DNA from 2 places in the Clostridium fermenticellae genome. Region 2 is predicted to be linked to the other one. Evidence: riboswitches for the same ligand, from Rfam matches in the RefSeq annotation. Region 2 holds a riboswitch; the other holds the start of a gene.
What was found. A riboswitch is a leader RNA that binds a small molecule or an ion and turns the genes downstream of it on or off. The one in region 2 is predicted to bind FMN.
Positions count from the first base shown of each region.

Region 1: another riboswitch for FMN. It lies ahead of D4Z93_RS12360 (ECF transporter S component); the one in region 2 lies ahead of ribD (bifunctional diaminohydroxyphosphoribosylaminopyrimidine deaminase/5-amino-6-(5-phosphoribosylamino)uracil reductase RibD).

Region 1 is NZ_CP032416.1:2,682,675-2,692,149, forward strand. Features, by position in the region: gene D4Z93_RS12355 (hypothetical protein) at 23-1,690, opposite strand; gene D4Z93_RS12360 (ECF transporter S component) at 1,858-2,475, opposite strand; FMN riboswitch at 2,625-2,743, opposite strand; gene D4Z93_RS12365 (Tex family protein) at 2,825-4,981, opposite strand; gene D4Z93_RS12370 (M28 family metallopeptidase) at 5,075-6,409, shown strand; one part of gene prfB (peptide chain release factor 2) at 6,456-7,496, opposite strand; one part of gene prfB (peptide chain release factor 2) at 7,498-7,563, opposite strand; gene secA (preprotein translocase subunit SecA) at 7,576-9,475, opposite strand, start outside.
Region 2 is NZ_CP032416.1:2,253,833-2,263,307, forward strand. Features, by position in the region: gene D4Z93_RS10490 (RDD family protein) at 1-643, opposite strand, end outside; gene D4Z93_RS10495 (DUF4434 domain-containing protein) at 867-2,102, opposite strand; gene D4Z93_RS10500 (TSUP family transporter) at 2,243-2,995, shown strand; gene ribH (6,7-dimethyl-8-ribityllumazine synthase) at 3,397-3,858, opposite strand; gene D4Z93_RS10510 (bifunctional 3,4-dihydroxy-2-butanone-4-phosphate synthase/GTP cyclohydrolase II) at 3,899-5,101, opposite strand; gene ribE (riboflavin synthase) at 5,131-5,784, opposite strand; gene ribD (bifunctional diaminohydroxyphosphoribosylaminopyrimidine deaminase/5-amino-6-(5-phosphoribosylamino)uracil reductase RibD) at 5,815-6,888, opposite strand; FMN riboswitch at 7,056-7,173, opposite strand; gene D4Z93_RS10525 (M20 peptidase aminoacylase family protein) at 7,229-8,395, opposite strand; gene D4Z93_RS10530 (amino acid ABC transporter ATP-binding protein) at 8,415-9,152, opposite strand; gene D4Z93_RS10535 (amino acid ABC transporter permease) at 9,166-9,475, opposite strand, start outside.

The DNA.
Region 1 (9,475 bases), 430 kb from region 2:
TGTTATAATGTGATTGTAAATATCATGCTCTTATATTTATTATACCAATATGTTTATCATCAAAAAAATCCCTGCAATTTACTAAGTTCATTTCTTCCTTCCTCTTATCAACAGACATATATATATTATACCCCATATCCTGAAGTTGACTATTAATCGTACTCTTGTCCTTATTTAGGAACCTGACCCAGTCAGAATCACATTTTATATCAACCTTCATGTTTAATCCATTTACGATAATATAAGCATCTACAATCCCGATATTTTGAGTATTTACTGATGCTGCTATCTTCAAATCGGTAGAGTCTAGCTTTTTACTATCTCTTCTGTTATCTTTTATCATAAGTTTAAAATTATATTCATGATTATCTATATTCAATGGAAGATCCATATAATAATATTGGTTTGAAACTGTATTAAACACTTTAAAGTCATTGATATTCTTATTCAAAACATTAGTTATATTATTATAATTCCCCAAATCTCCATCATTGTTTTGATCTATAACAGTTTTTATTATATCCTTTATATTCTCAGTTTTTTCATTTATCTGCTGTTTTACTTTATCAGCCAATATATCTATATTAGTAATGCTAGGCTTTACACTTTTCTGCCCACTAGAATTAATATTCTTAAATATAACTGAAGATTCATTCTCTACAATTTCTGATTTATCTTTAAAACTAATGTCCTGAGTCTTTTCTTCCAATTTAGTATCATCAATAGAAGCAGACACTTCGCTTTGGACATTTTTATTACTTTCAGAAATGATATCTTGCTCCCCTTCTTTTAGTGTATTTTTAAAAATATTAGTTTGTACATTTTCCTTACCGGAATTTCGTCCTAATAATTCCGTCTTACTAATATCTTCTCCTTCTTGATAATATTTTTCTTCTTCCTTGCCTGATATTATGTTTATATTTTTTCCTAAAAAAGAAGTTTCTTTTGCATTATTAACATTAATGCTTTCATGATTTATAGAATTATTTATATCCTCAGCATTATTATATATCTTAAGTGACCCTTTAAAAACTTCATTAAAGCTTTTTATATTTTCCTTAGTTAAATCTATCTTATTTTCCATAAAAGTTAGAATTTCATCTGCCGATAAATTCTTAAGCTCACTAAAAAAGCTTTTAAGTTCAGTTTCTATTACTTTCGCCCCATTACTATTTTCCGGTACATTTTTACTCCTTATATAGTTATTTATAAAATTATCAGCCTGCTTCGGACTGTCATTTAATTTATCAATAAAATCCGTAAATGTTTTCATATATGATATATTATCCTTAGTAAGAGGTATATCATGTTTTACCATTTTATAAAATACCTTATAATCATCTTTTGTAATATTCATATCAGATTTTGAAAATATAAAATCAAGGGATTCATTTATGCTGCTTTCACTTGAGGAATCCTTAGAATCAGCAACTATTTTTAATTTAATTTGTCCATCTTCATAACCCTCAACCTGAAATTTTATTAAACCATCCGGGAGCTTATCTAAATTATTTTCAAGTTTCGCAGAAAACTTCCATCCATCAAGAAGTTTTAAAAGTACATCTCCCTCTAACCTTTTTACATCTACTACCCGTGCCAAAAAATTCTGTCCAACTTCAAATGTCAAATTCTTAAAAAGCCTTCTGGTATTTATGTCATAGGCTCCACTTACGTTCCATATTCCGGACATATCTATCAACTCCAACCTTACAATTTCACTTATAACTCTATATATTATCGTTTATGGATATATTGAATTCATATATTATACATATTATTTTCTAATAAAAATAGGATATTTTCAAATTACTCTTACTAAGAAAATCTGAAAACATCCTAATTAGTGTTTTTTAAAAATTAGTTATTCTTAACAAGTTCCTTTGTGCTTTCATCATGTAATATAGGTGACACACTCTTATAGACAACCATAGTAAGTACTAACAGTATTACACCCTTTATCAAGTTAAATGGAGCTATTGCCCATACTATAACACCGTTTAAATCTGTTACAGCTGGATTTATCTTGCTCGTCATAGCTATTATCGCACTTATAGGAAAATTAAGTACCTTTTCATACAAAGGCAAAAATATTACATAATTAAGTATACTCGCTGCAATTGTCATAAGAAGTGAACCTGAAATCAAACCATATACTGCTGTTTTTTTACTCTTTTTCATTTTATATATATATCCCGCTGTAAATACTAACACAGAACCGACTAAAAAATTAGCAAGTTCTCCAATGAATGCCGTTTTGCCATCAAAGACTCCATGAAGAATATTCTTAACTAGTTCTATTGCCACACCAGCTGAAGGACCAAGAGCAAAGGAACCAATCAAAGCTGGCAAATCACTTATATCCATCTGAAGAAATGATGGGAAGATCGGTATAGCCACTTCTATAAACATTAATATAAAACCAATTACACTAAGCAGCGATATTTTTACAAGCCTGTTTAACTTATCTCTTTTCATTTTACACCCTCCAATAAATATAATTTTGCAATAAATTTGATCTTTTATTCTGCGTATTATAAATAAAAAAATTTTAATACTACTAGAAGGTGGCAGTATAAATAATGCCCTGACTAGAATTTAAGTCAGGGCAAACAAACATATATATACTCATCCTTCTTCCATCCAGACTTTACTGTCGGCTTTGGAATTTCACCAAATCATACCTCATTTAAGGCTCGCGGGCTTTACCGCCGGTGGGGACTTTCACCCCGCCCCGAAGATCAAAAACTATTAACTTTTATGAATCTATTATAATACAAGCTTTCTAAAAATTCAATATGGTATAATAGACAATAGTCTATAATTATTAATTTTTCATACTTAAAGATATTCTTTTCCTCTTAATATCAACATCAATTATAGTTACATTAACTATATCTCCAACTTTGACTACATCAAGCGGATGTTTAACAAATTTGTCTGAAAGTTGGCTTATATGAACTAATCCATCCTGGTGAACTCCTATATCTACAAATGCCCCAAAATCCGCAACATTTCTAACTGTGCCCATTAATGACATACCCGGTTTGAGTTGATTTATATCAATAATTCCAGTCTTAAATATTGGTTTAGGCATTTCATCTCTTGGATCTCTTCCAGGTTTTTTTATTTCTCTTATTATATCCCTAAGAGTAGGAATTCCTATACCCAGATCCTTAGATAAGCTTTCTATACCCATATCTCTAACCTTATCATCTATATCTTTAAGATTATTGTTTTTTAAACTCTCAATACTGTAATCTAATATTTTTAGCAGCTTTTTAGTTGCTTCATAAGATTCTGGATGTACAGATGTATTATCAAGGGGATCAATGCTTTCCATGACTCTTAAAAATCCTGCACATTGCTCAAATGCCTTTTGACCTAATCTCTTAACCTTTAAAAGTTCTTTTCTGTTTTTAAACTTACCATTTTCTTCCCTATATGCGACTATATTCTTAGCTATTGCTGCATTTATACCAGAAATATATGATAAGAGAGATGGCGTCGCTATATTTAAATCAACACCCACACTGTTAACACAATCTTCTACAACACCTTTTAACGATTCATCCAAGTTTTTCTCGGATACATCATGCTGATATTGTCCTACTCCTATAGATTTAGGATCTATTTTAACAAGTTCAGACAATGGATCCTGTAGTCTTCTAGCTATTGATATAGCCCCCCTTAAGGATACGTTTATATCAGGATACTCTTCAGTTGCAAGTTCAGATGCTGAATATACAGATGCTCCAGCTTCAGACACTATAACATAGTATAACTCTCTTCCCTTTTCTTTTTTAACTTCCTCTATTAATCTCATTATAACTTCTTCCGATTCCCTACTTGCCGTACCATTTCCGAGCGATATTACATCCACATTATATTTATAAATAAGCTCTTTTAATTTCTTTATTGAGCCCTCGACATCATTCTGTGGTGCTGTTGCATAAACAGTAGCAGTATCTAATAGTTTACCTGTATCATCAAGTACTGCTATTTTACAGCCTGTTCTAAATCCAGGGTCATATCCAAGCACAACCTTATCTTTTATAGGTGGCTGCATCAAAAGAGCTTTTAGATTTTCACTAAATATTCTTATAGCTCCTTCTTCACCCTTTTCTGTAAGCTCTGATCTTATTTCCCTCTCTATAGATGGATATATAAGCCTTTTGAGTGAATCCTTTATACTTTCTTCTATATAAGTATCTGTAATTTTATTGTCCTTCATACACCTTGATTTCAAATATTCTATTATACTATCTAGATTACAAGTTATTTTTACAGATAGAATTTTTTCTCTTTCTCCTCTATTTATAGCTAAAATTCTATGCGCTGGAATATTTTTTACTGCCTCTTTATAATCGTAATAGACCTCATAAGTTGTAGATTCTTTACTATCACCCCTGGTCTCAATTATTCCATTTTGATTAACAAACCTTCTTATCCATTTTCTATATTCCGCATTATCAGATATTTTTTCACTTATTATATCCACGGCCCCGTAAATTGCTTCTTCTGCAGATCTTACTTTCTTTTCTTCATCTACAAACTGTAATGCATATTTTCTTATGTCATCTTTAAAATTTCCACACCATATTATATCAGATAAAGGTTTAAGTCCTTTTCCTTCAGCAATAGTGGCTCTTGTTCTCTTCTTTGGTTTATATGGTCTATATATATCTTCAACTTCAGTTAAAGTATCACATTTAAGTATATCATTTTCTAAATCCTGCGTTAATTTTTCTTGTTCATCTATTAATCTTATAACATCTTCTTTTCTAGATTCTAAATTTCTAAGATAAGTAAGCCTTTCAAATAAATTTCGAAGTACGATATCACTTATGGAACCTGTCATTTCCTTTCTGTATCTAGCAATGAATGGAACAGTATTTCCGCTATCTAATAATTCAACTATATTTTTCGTGTATTTTTTATTAAGTTTAAATTCCTCTGAGAGTTTATCAATTATGTTATTCATATTTACCTCCTAAATTTTATAGGTTATATAAGTTTTTCACATCTAATATATATAAAAGTATAATTCAATAAATGAAAAAAGGAAATTTTAGATATGAAAAAAAACTTAATTTTATTTTCTACAGTTTTGTCTCTACTAATATTAAACTTAAGTTTAAGTCTATGTTTATCAGTACATCAATTTAATTCTGGTTCAGTAAAGCAAAACATAAATTACCTTTCTAGTGATAATTTTAAAGGAAGACTGGGTGGAACACTAGAAAATGCAGAAGTTTCTCTTTATATAAGAGACTATTTTAAAAAAAACAATATAATGCCTTACAGTGGAAGTTACTTTGAAGCATTTAATACTATGTATCCTCATAGACTGGACGGAAATCCATACCTAAGGGTTACAGACAGTAATGGATTCATTGTAAAAAATTATAGATATTCCATCGACTTTAAAGAAGATCTAATAAATTTCAGATGTAACAGGATAAACTTCAGCAAAAAAAATGCATCAAGTATATTAGGTTCATATTTGAATGTATTTAATGGAGATGACCATTTCTTATTTTATACACCAGAAGATAATAAACTTACATTTAGAAGTTCTTTTGTAAGCAATACTGCAGTAAGCATGTATATAATGGTTACCAAAAATACATTAATAGATATGAGAAAATACTTGAATAATGGTTTTAATATAGATTGTTATATACCCTTTGAATCAAAACAAACTTCTTTAAATAATGTAATTGGCACTATAAGAGGTATTCATCCAAATAAACCTCCTCTTATACTGTGTGCACACTTTGATCATGTGGGCAGTGATCTTAGTAATAATATATATAATGGAGCCCTTGATAACGCTTCTGGAATATCATTTATGCTGGAACTTGGCAAATATATTACTTCTTTAGGCACGCCTGATAGAAATATAATATTAGTCGGTTTCAATGCAGAAGAATTTGGCTGCCTTGGTTCTAAAGCATTTGTCTTAAAAAATCTTAACAATATAAAAGACAGTACTGTATTTAACTTCGATATGATAGGCGGCAATTTTTCAAAACCAATCTATATAATGGGCGGTAAAAAGGATTCAAATAAAACAAGGCTAATACACGAGATTTCATCTATCTGTCAAAAATATAATATAAATTTTAGTTATTTATTTGAAGATTCAAGTGATCATGAATTTTTTAGAAAAAATAATATATCCGCGGTAACTCTAAGTGACAGTGATGCTTCAAGAATTCACACATTATATGATAAGTCCAATTTAATAGATATAAAATCAATTGATAGATGCTTTAAAGTAATGAATCCGGAGATCATACATTATGCATTTCCTAATAATATTATGCTCGTATACTACAAGCAGATATTATGTGTTTCTATATTAACCTCAATAATATTTTTAAAATTACTTTTTAAATCAAACTAAACTAAATATAGAGCTTAAGTTAAGCCCTATATTTAATTCATATATTCTATTTTGCCTCTTGTTTTAGATAAGCATTTATAAACTCATCAATTTCTCCATCCATAACAGAATTTATATTGCTTGTTTCCATTCCTGTCCTATGATCTTTAACAAGATTATAAGGATGAAATACATAAGATCTTATCTGGCTTCCCCATCCCATGTCTTTAAGCTCTCCTGCCAAATCTTCTATCTTTTCTTTATGAAGTCTTTCTTTTAATTCTACAAGTTTTGCCTTAAGCATTCTAAGCGCCTGTTCCTTATTATGGTGCTGGCTTCTTTCATTTTGGCACTGTACTATTATACCTGTGGGTATATGAGTTATTCTGATTGCAGATTCAGTTTTATTAACATGCTGACCACCTGCACCACTTGATCTATAAGTATCCACCTTTATATCCTCAGGTCTTATAAAAATATCTTGATTTTTCGTAAGTTCAGGCAGCACTTCCACCGAGGCAAATGAGGTTTGTCTTTTTCCATTTGCATTGAATGGAGAAATTCTAACTAGTCTGTGTATTCCTTTTTCAGCTTTTAAATATCCATATGCAAATTCTCCAGTAACCTTAAGCGTTACACTTTTTATCCCAGCATCGTCTGCGGGCAAACTATCTACTATTTCTGCCCCATAGCCTTTCTTTTCAATCCATTTTGTATACATTCTAAATAACATTTGAGTCCAATCCTGTGCGTCTGTACCTCCTACACCAACATGGAGATTCATAATTGCATTATTTTTGTCATATTTTCCGGATAATAAAATTTCAATTTGGAATTTCTCCATTTCAGATTTTATATCATTAACTTCCTTTAATATATCTTTTTGAGCCGATACATCGTCTTCTCCAAATGCCATCTCAGCCAAATCTTTAGCATCTTCTATTCTATCTTTCAAAGAATTATATTTCTCTATTCTATCTTCAAAGAGCTTCTCTTCAGAGGAAATCTTCTGCGCATTATCCGCATCCTGCCAAAAATCTACCTCCTGCATCCTTTCTTGAAGCTCTTCTATTTTGATTTCAAGGGATTCTATGTCAAAGTGAATCCCTTATTTCATTCATGATTTCACCCATATCCGACAGCGAATTCAAAATCTCTTCAAGCTGTATTACCATACAAACACTTCCTTACTCAAATCTTCCGCAGCAATTTTTATATTTCTTTCCACTTCCACATGGACAAGGATCATTTCTTCCTACTGTCTTCTTTTTTCTTATAGGCTGCTTTTTTGTGGTATCTCCATCACTTTGGTTTGTATAAGTTTCTTTAACAATTCTTTCTCTCTCAGGTACCTTCTGCATTTGAACATGAAGTAAATATTTTATAGTATCAAGCCTTATATTATATATCATCTCATCAAACATCTGGCTGCCTTCAAATTGATAAGCCTGAGTCGGATCCTGTTGTTTATATGCAGCAAGGCCTATAGATCTCTTTAGATGTTCCATATCATCTATGTGATCCATCCATCTTGTATCAACAACTCTTAGAAGGATAACCCTCTCAATTTCCCTCATTTGTTCAGAAGTAAATTCTTCTTCTTTTTGTGCATATATCTTCTCACCAATTTCAACGTATTTATCAATTATCTCCTCATTGGACAAATTCATAAGTTCATCAGCAGATACACTATCTTTTTCAACGAAAACTTCTTCCATATATTTTACTAAATCTTTTATTTCATCTTCAAATTCTTCTTCGACTCCAGATATATGAGAATTAACTATATCGGAAACTAAACCTTTAATCATCTCCTGTATCTGATCTTTTAAATCTATTCCTTCTAATACTTCTGATCTCTGTTTATATATTATTTCTCTTTGTTTATTTATTACATCATCATATTGCACTACTGTTTTTCTTATATCAAAGTTATTTCCTTCAACTTTCTTCTGTGCATTTTCTATAGCGCTGCTTACCATTTTACTCTCTATAGCCTCATCATCGCCAAGTCCGAGTTTTTGCACTATATCCTTTAACTTATCAGAACCAAATATCCTCATAAGATCATCATCAAGAGAAACATAGAATCTTGATGAACCGGGATCTCCCTGACGTCCCGAACGTCCTCTTAACTGATTATCGATTCTCCTTGATTCATGCCTTTCAGTACCTATGATTTTTAGGCCACCTACTTTTACTACATCATCAGTAATCTTAATATCAGTACCACGTCCTGCCATATTTGTTGCAATGGTGACCATACCAAATTCTCCTGCATGGGATATTATTTCTGCTTCCTTCTCATGGAATTTAGCATTTAATACTTGATGAGAAATTCCTTTTCTCTTTAACATATCAGAAAGTAATTCAGATTTTTCTATACTTACAGTACCAACCAACATTGGTTGACCTTTCTTATGTGTCTCAACTATATCTTCAACTATGGCATTAAATTTTCCCTTTGCCGTTTTATATACAATATCTGATAAATCCTGTCTTATTACAGGCTCATGAGTAGGAATAACAATTACATCTAACCCATATATTTCTCTAAATTCATTTTCCTCTGTTAATGCAGTACCTGTCATACCTGAAAGTTTATTAAACATTCTAAAATAATTTTGATATGTAATAGTCGCAAGTGTTTTAGATTCCTTTTCTACCTTGACTCCCTCTTTTGCTTCTATTGCTTGATGGAGGCCGTCACTGTACCTTCTACCTTCCATCATTCTTCCTGTAAATTCATCAACTATAAGGACTTCACCATTCTTTACCATATAGTCCTTATCTCTTTTCATTATATAATTGGCTTTTAGCGCTTGAACTACATGATGCTGTAATTCCATATTTTTTGCATCAGCATAATTGTCAAGTTTAAAAAACTCTTCTGCCTTTTTAATTCCTGCATCCGTTAGCATTACAGCATTAGCCTTTTCATCTACTGTAAAATCGTCCTCTTCAGTTAATGTTTTTGCAAAGTGGTCTGCTATCTTATAAAACTCTGTTGATTTTTCTCCTTCACCAGAAATTATAAGCGGAGTTCTCGCCTCATCTATAAGTATTGAGTCAACCTCATCGACTATA
Region 2 (9,475 bases):
TCACAAATGCAATTAAATAAACACCTTCATAATCAGCAACATAATATCCAGCAAAAAGTCTCAAAATTATGTTAAATAAAAGTACTAATACTAATGAAATAATACCAATAGCTATTGTATCAATTACAGTTGACATAAACACTTTTGATAAAAAGCTGCTTTCTTTATGCTCCATATTTAAAAGTGAAGCCTTTGCTTTACTTGAGACAGCCAGTGTAGATTTTTCTGCTTTAACTATTTCAGAACCCTTATTTGAACTTTCATTACTTGATGTATCGGTATTTTCCATATCTTTGTTTTCCATATCTTTGTTTTCCACATCTTTATCTTCAGCATCTTTGTCTTCAGCATCTTTACCTTCAACATCTTTATCTTCAACATCTTTATTTTCTGAATCAGCAGCATCTTGCATGGTACTTGCAATTTGAGCATCAGCTTTTTCTTTTTCCAAAGCTTCTGCTTCTTCTTTTCTCTTTTTCTCATCTTCTTTTTCTTTGAGTTTTTGATTTATAGCCTCTTGTATTTTTTTAAGTTGAATTGTCTGTTCTAAGTTTTTATTTCTAAGTTCTTCTAAAAATTCTTGCTTGGCTTCTTCTTCATTATTTATCACTATATTTTCATTAGCCTCATCTTTTTCTGACATTCTTATTCCTCCTAAATTTTTTCGCCTTTTAACATATAGAATCATAAGTATTAAAAAATATGATTATACTATTTTAACCATAGTTCATTAAAAAACGATTTTTAGTATCAAATATATTATGCTATACTATTTTAATTCTGTAAATAGTTATCCCCCATTTTAAAATTTATACACAAGCATTTTTATAAATTATTAACTTACTATACATAATTTATTAACATATTCACATTATATCATTTCCTATCAATGCATCAGATATATTACCCCAAAAATCAAAAGATTTTATCGTATATACACACTCTTTATAACCCGATCTATAGATTAGTCTTCCCATAACTTCATTATTACCACCATATTTTCTCTGAACTGATAATGAGGCTATTTCAAACCCATCACAAAATATCTTATACCCTGCCAGGTTTTTACTTACTTCCCATTGAATTAAAATTTTATTATTGCCAATACGCGTTACTTTCATCCATTTAGGTGGATAAGGTTTTTTATCACATATTCTATGCTTATATACGTATTTCTTATAGGCACTGTGAAAACCAGAATTTATATTATTCGGACTATAATAATGACTGTATGAGAAACTAATTATTCCACTTACAAAGAAACTTTCAATTCTCATCTGATCTATAAATCTCTTCATAGGGGCACTTGACCAGTTAGTATGATCAAATGTTTCAGTATTTGCCCAAAATGTAAGATTGCTATTGTATTTTACAGCTTCACCAAGAGCATAAAACCAATCATGTACTTCATCTATTTTTAATCCTCCACCGCCAACTGAGTCCTGTGGTGAGAAAATATCTCCGGTTTTAAAATTTGTTCTTTCAAAAAAGTACTTCCAATTTTCTGCATAAGTCTTTGGAGTAGAATACTTAGAATTCATGAAAGGAGATAACATTAACGGAAGCCTCATACCATTTGTATCCATATAATTTAAGTTTGTATTTAAAGCATTTGACAATATTTCAAAATCTTTATGGTTTTTAAAATTAAGATTGTCTACTTCATACACAAAATACCATCCATAAAAGCTGTCTTTATATTTTTCATGATATCGTTCGTACAATTCTTTTATTGCAAGATTCCCGTTATTCATTCTGTCATATAACCACCCGGGATTCCTCGGCCCATAATGCCACCATTTTTCATCATAATCAATTCCAAGAAATACTTTAAATCCATATTTTTTAGAATTCTTTAAGCACCTTTCAATGACATCATTTTCTCCTGCTCTGCCCTGACCTTCTATAGATGTCTTATATACTCTTCTTACCTTTCCATTGCTTGCAATAAATGTATTCATTATTAGATACTTCATTTTAACTTCTTTTAAATATTTTAATTCTTTTTGCCACTTTGAATCACTCCAATTAATCACCATATCAGGTTGAATAAAAGTTCCTATTGCTATTGGATTATTATTGTCTGAAAATCTATACTTCAAAATATACACTCCTTAATAAATCATCTAAAGATAAATATGAACAATAAAATTCTTATAGAACTTATCACAGGTATAAATTGATAATTAACATACTAATATGATAGAATTAAAATCAAGTTTATCTGACAGAAGGTGTTTATATGTCTATATCTCTATTATTTTTATGCTTTGCCGGATTTGTCGCAGCTTTTGTTGACTCAATAGTAGGCGGCGGCGGGATTATAAGCGTACCTGCCTTTTTATTTGCTGGAGTCCCTGCTCACATTGCTTTGGGTACTAATAAATTCTCATCTACATTCGCATCATTTTCAAGTTCAATCAAATTTATATCATCTGGAAAAGTCGATTTTAAAATAGTAAAATTTCTGTTTCCATTTACTCTAATTGGTGCCATTCTAGGTGTTAATACTGTTCTTATGATAGATGCTAAATATCTAAACACAATAGTACTAATTTTAATATTATTTGTTGGTGTATACAGTTTCTTCTCAAAAACAGTCGGGCTTGAAGATAGATTTGAATCTTTAAATAAAAAGAATTTATTCTTAGGCATTTTCCTTGCATTTAGTTTGGGATTTTATGATGGTTTTTTCGGACCAGGTACAGGTTCATTTTTAATTTTCGGACTAATAGGTATATATAAATTTGATTTTCTGCGGGCAGCCGGGAATGCGAAGTTTCTAAATTTTACAAGTAATATAACCTCACTCGTACTTTTTATAATTAAAGGTCAGGTGTATTTTAAAATTGGTATACCTGTCGCAATATGCATGATAATTGGTGCAAAATTTGGAACAGGCTTTGCACTTAAAAAAGGTTCAAAAGTAATAAAACCTATTTTTGTAATAATGTCACTTGCCGTTGCCGTAAAAGTTTTATATGGTATGAGATAATCTATGAACTTATTGCTCTAAAATAAATCTTTCACTGGAATCTAAGTGCTAAATATCTGTGAACTAGAAATTTTATGTATGGTTTTACTTAAAAAGTTAGTTTACGCGCAGAGATATGTTACCAAAATGAAAGTACATTAAATACTTTTACTATAATTCCTGGCGAAGTATTTTAGAAAATCTATAAACATTGATACTGTCTGAGCATAGCGAGTTTATCAATGTTTATTAGATTTTCAAAATACCGGACCTTAAAATTATTAAAAGTATTTTAAGTACTGAAGTTTGGTAACATATCCCGGAGTGTAAACTAACTTTTTAGACAATATATTACATAGAATTTCTAGCTTACATATTGGCTTATATGTAGGCAAATATAAGCTAAGTGCAAACTAGAAATTCTATATTTGAGTTAATAAATTTGCCATTTCTATGGCTGCCATTGCACCATCATAGCCTTTATTCCCGGATTTAGTTCCTGCCCTTTCTATAGCTTGTTCTATATTATCTGTTGTTAATACGCTGAATATTACAGGTATTTCTGAATTAAGACTAACCTGTGCAACTCCTTTTGATACTTCATTCGAAACATAATCAAAATGAGGTGTTGCCCCTCTTATAACCGCTCCCAAGCATATTACTGCATCATACTTCTTAGCTACAGCCATCTTTTTCGCTGTTAGTGGAATTTCAAAAGCACCGGGTACCCAGCTGACTTCTATGTTATCATCTAAAGTGCCATGTCTCCTAAGGCAATCTAAAGCTCCATCTAGAAGTTTGGAACTTATAAATTCATTAAATCTTGCAATAACTATTCCAATCCTTAAATTTTCTGCTGTTAATTTTCCTTCATAAACTTTCATAAATAAATACCTCCATGTAAATATGATCTTATTTGGGATATCATATGCTCAATATGTGCCCCATCTTTTCTTTTTTAGTCTTCATATAATTGATGCTTTGCTTTGAATATTCAACCTGTACAGGTACTCTTTCTGTAACATCAATTCCATATCTTGAAAGTCCAATTATTTTTTTAGGGTTATTAGTCATAAGTCTTACCTTAGTAACCCCAAGATCTTTAAGGATTTGATACGCTATGCTGTAATCTCTAAGATCAGCCTTAAATCCAAGCGCTATATTTGCCTCAACAGTATCCATACCCTGTTCCTGTAGTACATAAGCTTTAAGCTTGTTTATAAGACCTATCCCTCTTCCTTCTTGATCTAAATAAAGTAATACTCCTTTTCCCTCTTGATCTATTTGCTTTAATGAGGCTATAAGCTGATCACCACAATCACATCTAAGTGAATGCAATACATCACCTGTAAAACATTCTGAATGTATTCTTACAAGTGTATCTTCTTCAGAAAATTTATCACCCTTTACAAGAGCTATATGCTGCTCATGTGTTATAGTACTTTCATAAGCTATTATTTTAAAGTCTCCAAACTTGGTTGGAAGCTTCGCTTCAACTACTTTTTTAACAAGCTTTTCAGTTCTAATTCTATACTTAGCAAGATCTGCCACAGTAATTATCTTCAAACCATGTTCACACACAAATTCCATTAATTCTGGAACCCTTGCCATAGTACCATCTGATTTCATTATTTCACAAATCACACCAGCAGGTGATAATCCAGCTAAACGTGAAAGATCAACTGCCGCTTCTGTATGTCCAGTTCTTACAAGCACTCCACCTTCTTTAGCCTTAAGTGGAAACATATGTCCAGGTTTTCTAAAATCCTGAGGCTTACTATCTGCAGAAATCAATTTTTGTACTGTAAGTGCCCTATCAAATGCTGATATTCCTGTTGTAGTACTATCTGCATCAACAGATACAGTAAATGCCGTACAAAAATTATCCGTATTTTTCTCTACCATATGTTCTATTCCTAAATGTTCAAGTCTCTTTCCATCCATAGGTACACATATAAGACCTCTTGCATATTTAGACATAAAATTTATACTTTCATGTGTCACCTTATCTGCTGCTATTATAAGATCTCCTTCATTTTCACGATTCTCATCATCAACTACAACCACCATTTTACCTTCCCTTATATCCACTATAGCTTCCTCTATACTATTAAATTTATAACTCATTTTAAATTCCTCCATCTTTAAATAAAATTTTAAATAAAACCTGTTCTTATTAGAGTCTCTTCTGTTATGCTTAAATTATTTTCAGTTGATTTTTCATCAAACTTTATCAGTTTTTCAATATATTTTGCTATAACATCACATTCTATATTAAGCTCATCCCCTATATTTTTTGTAATAAGGGTCGTTTGTTCTTTGGTATGTGGGATAATAGATACCTTAAACAAATTTTTATCTACATACGCTGCAGTAAGACTAACACCATCTAATGTAATGGATCCTTTAAGGACAATATACTTAAGCAAATCTAAACTTGCACCTATACTAATCCATATTGCTGTATCCTCTTTCTCAATTCTTAATACCTTTCCGGTTCCATCTATATGTCCACTTACAATATGTCCGCCAAATCTACCACATGCAGCCATCGCTCTTTCAAGATTTACCTTACTTCCGATTTTTAATTTTCCAAGGCTGCTTTTTCTCAAAGTCTCAGGCATTACATCTGCAGAAAATTTATTAAGAGAAAAATCTGTAACTGTAAGGCAGACTCCATTCACAGCAATACTGTCACCAACTTTAATGTCATGTAAGATTTTATTTGCATTTATAACTATCCGTGCCGATTTTGTCCCATTAAAAACACCGCTTACTTCTCCAATTTCCTCTATAAGACCTGTAAACAAGTCACTCACCGCCTCTTCTCTACACAAGAACTATAAATATCCTGTTATCATTATATCTTCAGAAATTTTTTCAATCTTCAATCTTTTCAGTTTTTTAGATTCTATAATTTTACTAAACCCACTTCCACCTACTGGAGTTTTGGCCTTATCCCCTCCAAAAATTTTAGGTGATATAAAACAAATAACCTCATCTACAGCTCCGGAGTTTATCGCAGAAAAACTAACCTCGCTTCCTCCTTCTATTAAAATACTATCGATTCCATAATCGCCAAGTTTTTTAATCAGACAGCTTAAATCAACTCTACCGAAATCATCTTCAGGAATTATTATAAGACTAACCCCCATTTTCTCTAATTCTAATTTTTTCTTATAATCAATATTTTGAGTGCAAGCTATTATTACTTCTCTTTCATTAATTGTTCTTAAGATTTTAGAATCTAATGATATTTTAAGTTTAGAATCAAGTATGATAGCCTTAGGACTTATACCTTCTTTATCTAGTCTTGTTGTCAAAAGTGGATTATCTTTTTTAACAGTATTTATTCCAACCATTATTCCCATAACTTTATTTCTAATTTGGTGTACATAATACCTTGTTTCTGTGGAGGTTATCCACTTAGATTCCCCTTTAACTGTAGCTATTTTGCCGTCTAAAGTCATTGCCCATTTTAGTATTACAAAAGGGGATTTTGTCGTTATATATTTTAGAAATACCTTATTCATATCCCTGGCTTCATCTTCAAGCAATCCAACTTCAACTTCTATACCGTCATTCTGCAAAATTTCAATTCCTCCCCCTGAAACCAGAGGATTGGGATCAGACATTGCTATAACTGCCTTCTTTATTCCAGCTCTCAAGAGAGCTTCTGCACAAGGTGGAGTTTTACCATAGTGTGAACATGGCTCAAGCGTTACATATATTACAGCACCCTTTGCATTGTCTCCAGCTTCTTTTAATGCATATACCTCCGCATGAGGACCGCCATAAAATTTATGATATCCTTGTCCAATTATCTTACCGCCTTTGACAATAACAGCACCAACAACTGGATTTGGTGACACCTTTCCATATCCTTTCTTTGCTAGTTCAAGAGCTTTTCTCATATAATACACATCTAATTTATTTTTTTCTACATCCAATATACATACCTTCTCATAAATATATTTTAAATCAGCGCCGATTCAATAAAATAAGCCCTTGAAGAAAAAACTTCAAGGGCTTTTATAAACTACAAAAATAGTAAAATAAGGCTAAGATACCTTAACTACTAACCTACTTTCTTCCATCCAGACTTTACTGTCGGTACCGGAATTTAACCAGTTCATGCTTTAAACAAGCTTGCGGACTTTACCGCCGATCGGGAATTTCACCCTGCCCTGAAAGTTACAATATTAAATTTTATTATTGACTTCAACTTTACTATAAATCACTTATTAGATCTTGTCAACTGATTTTTGTCAGATTCCATTTATCAAGCACCTTGATTGCTAAATTAGAGAAATAATTTGCTGCTACAGTCAACGCTTCTTCCTTCAAGTTATACGAAGGTTGATGCCATTCTTCACTTCCTTGAACACCTACCCAGACAAAAAATCCTGGTATTTTTTCCTGATAAAATGCAAAGTCCTCTCCACCAAGATTGCGCTCTGCATAAACTGTTTTATACCCAAGTTCTTCTGCTGATTCACGGGCAATGCCTTCAAATTGAGGGTCATTATCTACAACAGGCAAATAAGAAAACCATCTGAATTTTATCTTTGCACCATATGCCTTTGCTATTCCCTCTGCTGTACGTTTCATTAGGTCTTTTATCTTCTCACGCATATCATTTTGAAATGTCCTGACTGTACCTTCTAATTCAGCTTTATCAGGAATTACATTCCATGTATTCCCTGATTGGAGTCGTGTTACACTTATGACCGCATTGTCAAATGGATTTAAATTTCTGCTTACAATTGCCTGCATTGCTGAAACTATCTGACTTGATACAACTATTGGATCAATGCAATCATGCGGCATTCCAGCATGTCCGCCAAGACCAATAACATCAATTTCAAATCTGTCCACACTTGCCATTAATGGTCCATCCTTTACTCCTATAGTTCCAACTTCGAGATCCGGTCTATTATGCATTCCAAATATAGCATCCACACCATCCAATACTCCATGTTCATATACAAATTTTGCCCCCTGTGCGATTTCTTCAGCCGGTTGAAAAATTATGCGAACTGTACCATGTAATTCAGATTTCTTCTCATTTAAAATAATAGCAGCTCCAAGTATGGATGCCATATGGAAATCATGTCCACAAGCATGCATAACACCAGAATTTACAGATGAAAAATCAAATCCAGTTTCCTCGTTAATAGGAAGTGCATCAATATCTGCTCTCAACGCTATCGTTTTCCCTTCATACTTACCTTTTATTTGAGCCACCACACCAACTTTTAATGGTAAATCTATTATTTCTATATTATTTTCTTTGAGCCACTTTTTAATACGTTTTGTAGTTTCAAATTCCTTCATTGACAATTCCGGATACTTATGAAGTTCTCTTCTATATTGAATTAACTTATTAAGAAATTCGCTCTCATCCTTTTCTACAATCATAGTTTTATCCCTTCTTCCTTCAATCTTTGTCCAATTTACTTAAAAATTGTTTAGCTCGTTCATTTTTCGGGGATCCAAATACTTCTTTTGAAGTTCCCTCTTCTATTATATTTCCATTTACCATGAAAACTACTTTATCTGCAACCTCTTGTGCAAATTTCATTTCATGCGTTACTATAATCATTGTTGTATTTTTTTCTGCAATTGATTTAATTACTTCTAGAACCTCGGATACTAACTCTGGATCCAAGGCTGATGTAGGTTCATCAAGTAAAATGGCATATGGACTAACAGCAAGAGCCCTTGCGATACTCACTCTTTGCTGCTGTCCTCCAGATAATGTTACCGGATATTTATCTGCTTTATCTAAAATATTAACCATTTTAAGAAATTTTCTTGCAAACTCCTTTGCATCTTTAGATTTCATTTTCTTATTTAAAATAAGAGCTTCTGTCACATTTTCCAAAACAGTCTTATTCTTGAAAAGATTATAATGCTGAAAAACCATTGCCGTTTTGTCTCTTAAAAGCTTAACATCCTTTTTAGTATGATTTTTTACATCAAATCTTACATCTCCTATCTCAATAATTCCATCATCAGGCTGTTCAAGTAAATTTAAGCATCGCAGTAATGTAGATTTCCCTGACCCAGAAGGCCCTATTACTGCCACTACCTCACCATCATTTACTTCTAAGCTAACACTATTTAGAGCAGTAAACTCTCCAAAATTCTTATGAAGATTTGTCACTTTTATCATTTTTAAACACTCCTTAAACCATCATATACGGGCGGCTCAGTCTTCTCTCTATAAACCTTAGAAAAATAGAAGCTATTCCAACTAGCAAACAGTATATTATTGCTACAACCAGATAAGTCTGAAAAAAATTCATAGAAGCTGCTGCAAGTATTTTACCTTGTGCAAATAACTCTGTAACTCCTAGTGTAAATACAAGAGATGTCTCCTTTATCAAGCTGATAAAAGTATTTCCTGTAGCTGGCAGGGCATTTAATGCAGCCTGCGGAATTATTATTCTTCTATAAGCCTGAAATTTACTTATGCCAACACCCAAACAAGCTTCA